DNA from 2 places in the Lentibacillus halophilus genome. Region 2 is predicted to be linked to the other one. Evidence: predicted binding sites of a transcription regulator. Region 2 holds the regulator's gene; the other holds the start of a gene.
What was found. Region 2 encodes LexA, which represses DNA repair genes until DNA is damaged. Its sites were predicted from a motif close to CGAACATATGTTCG; they were not measured.

Region 1 (3,254 bases), 140 kb from region 2:
TCAACCAATTGTATCATCCAGCATCTTTTTGGAAAATGGCTATATTGTGCCAAAGTCTGGCGGAAGGATTATTATCGGAGCCACGCAAAAACCAGATGAATTCGATCAATCTGTTCAATTGCAGGGCGTATCAGGTCTGATAGAGAACGCCACAAACATTGTCCCAGCTTTACAGGAGGCCAGATGGGAAAATGCATGGGCTGGCATTCGTCCGCAAACAGGAGATGGATTACCTTATATTGGAAGACCTCCTCACGTCAATGGCTTATCGATTGCGGCCGGTCATTTCCGCAACGGAATTCTGCTTAGTCCGATTACAGGTATACGTGTAGCAGACTTGCTGGAAGATAAGCCAATCGATGCTGCGTTTGCGGTGGACCGTAAGCCTTTGGAGACGATAACGACGTGACATGGAAAGTTAAAAAGAGATTATGCACATGCTTAATATCATAATGGGCATGGATATCGGGTGTACAAAAACTGTTTTCGTGGTATAATGATTACAGATAGTCATATCATATTAAAAACCGCTCCATGTGCTGACATGGAACGGTACAATAGACCAACCCCAACAAGAGGGGATGGCACCATTGGGAATGAATCCCTCATGGCCGGGCTAAAGCACATGAGGGGTTATTTTTTATCGGACATGATCAACGCAATTAATACGCCGAAGGAAATCATCAGCGTTAATACATCGTTCATATCCATTGGCAACACCTCCCTTCCATGGGAAGTATCCCAGAAGAGAAGACGTGTGCCATAGTCCCTCATGTGAAGCCAGTCTATTGTAAAAATAATTATAACATATACGATCATATGTTCCTAGTGTAAAAATTTAAAGTGGATTCATTCACCTGTCATTCAGTAAAGGTCCTCACTATCAACAGTGTGCATAATCATGCTTGATGTCCTCCTATCTTTGAGCTTCGATCGATGGTAATGCCCGCTTTGGTATAGCTTGTAGCACGTAAAATGGCCGTGGGCCCGTATGCGGCTCGAATGTCATCCATTACATAACCGATATCTTTTTTTTGGGTCGTGTTGTCAAATAAACTCAATTGTTCATTTCCATCATCATCGTACAGATTGTTCAGTGTCACATATACATGTCTGATATCGCTTAGTCCATCATAAAATGTACTGAACAACTCCATGCAAACATGATACATGTCCATTGTACTGTTGGTTGACAGCGGAATGGATTTGGACCGACTGAATCCACCTCCTGATGTTTCGGAATAAGTTATGCCAAGGTGAATGGTTCGGCCGGCTTTGTTTGCTGTTCGCGCTCTTCTACACACTTCTTCGCACAAGTCGAGGATACAGACGGCGACATCATCTCCGGAATAATCGCGCAACAAAGAAATGCCGTGACCGAATCCTTTTTGCTCGGTTTTCGTGAAATGGCCAAGCACAGGGCTTAAGTCAATTCCCCAGGCATGCCAGTACAATTGTTCTCCCATAACGCCAAACCGTTTTCTTAATTGCTTGAACGGGAAACGAGCGAGCTGACCAAGGGTGATAATTCCCATTCGGTTCATATTGTGCTGCATTCGCCGGCCGATGCCCCAAATATCCTGGACCGGATGCGGCCACAGTTTTTCTTTGACATCGTCATATGTGCATTCCGCTATGCCTTCTTTTTTGGCGTATAAGTCCATCATCACTTTGGCCAGAAATTTATTGTCGCCTATTCCGATTGAACAAGTAATGCCGAAGTTTTCCAAAATATCCTGTTTAATGGAAGCGGCCATTTGCCACCGGGTACCGAATAATTTCTCCATTCCGTTCACCGTAACCCAGACTTCATCAACGGAATAGGGGTGAATCGCTTCTTTCGGGGCATATTGGTTCAGTAGTTTGGTGATTTCGATGGACACGTCCAGATAGTCGGCCATGTGTGCTGGTGCAATAACGATATTCGGGTCGTTGGGCAGTTCAAAAAAACGGCTGACATTACTTATTCCATGTTTTTCCTTTAATGCCGGAGAAGCGGCCAGGACGATACTTCCCGGCCTGTTCACATCCCCAACGACAGCCAATTGGGCAACCATGGGATCCAGCCCCCGTTTAACAGCCTCAATACTGGCGTAAAAGGAGCGCATATCAATGCACAGGACATTATTCCGCGGGTAACCAGTTTTCTCCATAGATATTCACCTCCAGAATAAGAACATTTGTTCCCTATTGTATACCTTTCGCAACATGGTATCAATGGAAATATGTCCCATTACTGGGGGACACTACTGAAATGGATTCCTCTATATAATAAACGTGGCACATACAATTTTTATGCCACGTCTCTCATCCGACAACCGATTATAAAAGGCTACCGATGATTCGTATACTGAATCGGTTTGGTCAGGTTTTGTATCGTTTTGTATGTTTCATCGTTCAGTGTGGTGTGGTCAAATTGGGTGTTTTCTGTGACTTGTTCCTTGGAACTTGCGCCAAACACGGCACTCGCAACCGCGGGATGCTTCAGCACATAGTTTAATGCCAGAGCATTCAGTGACTCATCGCCTGCAAGTTGTTCCAGTTTCTGCTGAATGGTTTCCAATTCTGCATGCGAATAATCAAGAAAACCGTCTTTTCCTTTTTTAGCAATTTGTTCGTGTGCGTGATTACTGAGCATGCCTTTTGCCAGAGGTCCACGCGTTAAAACACTAATATGATTGTCGTGCAAGAGATCCAATATTTCTTCTTCGGGACGGCGGTCAAGAAGATTATATTGCATCATAACCGCGTCAATATCTGAACGATGCACGTATTCGCGTATGACATTCGGCCGGATGGAAGAGAGGCCGTACGCCCGAATCAAACCGTCTTGTTTCAGGTTTTCAAATGCTTCTATGGTTTCATCGATTGGGTCATCAATCGTTCCGCCATGGAGCATGTAAAAATCGATATAATCTGTGCCCAAACGGTGCAGACTATCCTTGCATCCTTGTTCGATATGTTCTTTGGAAGGATCCCAAAACCAGTCTTGTTTATCCCTGTCGAAGTTGTTGCCCACTTTTGACGTTACAACCATTTGATCACGTTTATTTTTTATCGCATGGCCGACAACTTCTTCATTCCGGCCGAAACCGTACAGATCCGCTGTATCTAAATGATTGATACCGGCATCAAGTGCGCGGTCAATAACAGTTTGCGCTTGTTTGCTATCGGTTCCAAGCGACATGCAGCCGAGAGTTAGTTCAGAAACATACACGTCCGATTGCCCAATTGGATTCTTTTTCATATGACTG
Region 2 (3,254 bases):
GATTTTCTCACATTTTGCAAATATTCTTCGCGTAATGTTTTTTGTTCCGACTGCTCTTTTACTGTTAAACCTTCTTCCTTGGATTTTTTGGCTAGTTTATTTATGCGGTCCAGCTTTTCTTGTGATATCATATTTAACCTCCCGGAACCGATGAAAATGAAAACAGTAATGGTACTCTATTGGTACATATTACGCTTCACGTGCATCATTATCAAGTCTTTTGATGTTCCTGATATCTCCTGTTCACAGTAGCCTTTGAAACCGGGTGTCCTAGTTGATTTAAGGTGTGGGCAATCTCCTCAAATGTCATTTGATGGTTTTCCCTTAAGCGTACAACTTCATCCATTGGAAATTGTTTACGTTCTTTACCCGGGGCCTTGTCGCGATTGGTTAAATTATTGCCCGGGTTAAAGCCGTTGTTAACAGCTTTCCTCATACCTCGTTTAATTTTTGCATTATGAATTTTACGCTGATACTCTTCCACGATACTTACTATATGCAGGACCATAGAATCGGATTCAGACAATTCCAGTCTACCATTATGTTGGATGGTATAGATATTGACGTTCATTTTATGAAGTTGGTGGAAAAGGGCAATTTTCGTGTTTCCCCTCCCTAATCTTGTTTCATCCTGTATAAGTAGACTGTCAGCCTGGCCTGAGGAAAAGTAATCGAGCATTTGAAAAATACCGTCTCTATTTATGTCGTAACCACTGGATCTTTCCTCGATAGATTCGGCAATGGTAAAATGATAACGGGCTGCAAGGTCTGTCAATTCGTCATTTTGGCGCTTCAGTGACGTTTCCTGCGCTGATTTATCTGTACTCACACGGCAATAAATGATGGCTGTCAACACAAAGTCCCCTTTTATATTACGCACTTATTATTAAAGCAACATATAAAAAACCTAATGCAAATGCAAATGCCACCAAATAAAATACATCTGTTTTCGTCATTTTTTCAAACATTTGAATCGTCCCCTTCCAAATTAAGAACTATTGTTCGCATATTTAACTCTTATTGTATAAGAACATGTGATCTTGTCAAGCTCTTTTTTCGAACTTATGTTTGCTTTTTTAAAGTCTCCGTGATAAACTTTCATTAATAAATTCTATTCACGGGGTGTTAAATAGATGACAAAACTCTCTAAACGACAAGAGGCAATTTTGGATTTTATAAAAGAACGCGTATATGAGAAAGGTTATCCGCCGTCTGTTCGGGAAATCGCCGAGGCAGTTGAACTCGCATCAAGCTCAACTGTACACGGGCATTTAGCAAGACTTGAAAGCAAAGGATATATCAGACGGGATCCCACGAAGCCAAGAGCTATTGAAGTGTTGGATTTGTCTGAAGAAAGTCAGATCCCCAGGGAAGAAGCACGATATGCACCCGTCATCGGTAAAGTAACAGCAGGTTTGCCGATTACAGCTGTAGAAAACATTGAACAATTTGTACCACTGCCTGGATCGGTATCAGGTACCGAGGAAAATTTGTTCGTCTTAATCATTGAAGGGGAAAGCATGATCGAAGCCGGAATACTTGATGGGGATATGGTTATTGTTAAACAACAGAATGCGGCGCAAAACGGGGATATAGTGGTTGCTATGACAGAAGAAGATGAGGCGACAGTTAAGCGGTTTTTTAAAGAACAAGATCACGTACGTCTGCAACCGGAAAATGCCACGATGGATCCACTCATTTATCATCATGTGACCATTTTGGGAAAAGTAGTCGGACTGTATCGCAATATTGACTGAAAAGTACTGGATAGTTTTGTTATGATGAGAGTTATATAACATGTTTATGATTGCCGATTGATTTGTACATGTCCTTTTTATTGGTAAGAATATAGCAGTTAGCATCATGAAGCATGAGAATAGAGAGGACAGATTGTATGTTTAGGACGTATATGTGGCTGACATTCAGTGTGTCCGCTTGGGGAAGCAATTTTGTTTTCGGAAAAATACTTGTGAACGACTTTTCCCCAGCGGTCTTGACATCGCTCCGATTATTATTCATCGTTCTTTTCCTTATTGTCTTCGTTTTATCAAGACAAAAACTCCAGAAAGTTTCAATCCGAGATTGGAAATGGATTCTTATGCTTGGTGTTGTCGGGGTATTTATAAATCAGCTGACTTTTTTTAAAGGGCTTGTTACGGCCGATTCCACTTCTTCAGCGTTGATCCTTGCCACAGCTCCTATATTGACCGGATTTTTGGGCCGCTTTTTTGAAAGAACCATTCACATCACGTATGCTTTTTGGTTCTTTTATTGCAATCATTGGTATTTACTTTGTAGTGAGCAAAGGAGGAGTGGTATTCCACTTTGAACCAGGTTTGATGTGGATTGTTGCCACAATGATCTCTTTTGCTATACTGATTATTATTACCCGGATATTGTCGCAGCGCATAGACCCAGTCAGTACGACGTTTTATTCCAATGTAACGGGTTTTATTGTGTCTCTTCCGGTCATATTCGTCATGGATGATCCTGTGGAATTGAACGGGAATTGGCAAAGCTGGTCCTTTTTGATTGGGACAGCCATTGTTGTTCATGGCATTGCCACGTTGGTATGGAATCAAAACATTCGTTACGCCGATGCATCCAAGGCATCCATTTTATCCAATCTCGAACCGTTTGCTGCTATGATAATGGGGGTTATTTTGCTGCAAAAGCCGATTACCGGTCCTGAAATAATCGGTTCACTGTTTATTGTAGGCGGCGTTATGTTTGCAACCCATCAGCGTCGAAAACAGAGTCGAAAAGCACCCCAGCACTGATGTTTAATTATTATCAATTAATGTATTGATATCTTTATCTTTATATTTTATTACCTCAACTACGGGAAGCTTGGTGCATCCATAAAACATACCGCCCATTTAATCTTGCATGGACGGTATGTTAAGAAGTCATATTTTGTGGGTGTTTGCTTATATAAGGTTGTCACGATACATTGTTTTGACATACCAATGTTAATACGAACTCAAATACTGCTCCCTTTCCCAAGGATGCACAGTCGTACGGAACATATCCCACTCAATTTCTTTTGCCTCCATGAAATGTCCGTAAAGATGCTCCCCAAGTGAGTCAACAATCGTCGGATCCTTCTGAAGTTCCCGTAAGGCTTCCATTAATGTCTCAGGCAAATCTTTTATGCCGTTTTGTTCACGTTCATTACGATCCATTGCATATATATTTCGATCAACAGCTGTAGGTGGGGTTAGTTTATTCTCAATGCCATCGAGTCCGCTTGC

Region 1: ACZ5Q7_RS10905 (DNA polymerase IV) is a predicted target of LexA. The motif match lies at 2,174-2,187, and genes of this name have one in related genera.

What each region holds. Positions count from the first base shown of each region.
Region 1 is NZ_AP043750.1:2,210,417-2,213,670, forward strand. Features, by position in the region: gene thiO (glycine oxidase ThiO) at 1-409, shown strand, start outside; gene ACZ5Q7_RS10905 (DNA polymerase IV) at 900-2,153, opposite strand; gene ACZ5Q7_RS10910 (aldo/keto reductase) at 2,333-3,247, opposite strand.
Region 2 is NZ_AP043750.1:2,349,782-2,353,035, forward strand. Features, by position in the region: gene ACZ5Q7_RS11635 (DUF896 domain-containing protein) at 1-131, opposite strand, end outside; gene ACZ5Q7_RS11640 (YneB family resolvase-like protein) at 212-853, opposite strand; gene lexA (transcriptional repressor LexA) at 1,134-1,757, shown strand; gene ACZ5Q7_RS11650 (DMT family transporter) at 1,910-2,329, shown strand; gene ACZ5Q7_RS11655 (DMT family transporter) at 2,313-2,780, shown strand; gene glnA (type I glutamate--ammonia ligase) at 2,973-3,254, opposite strand, start outside.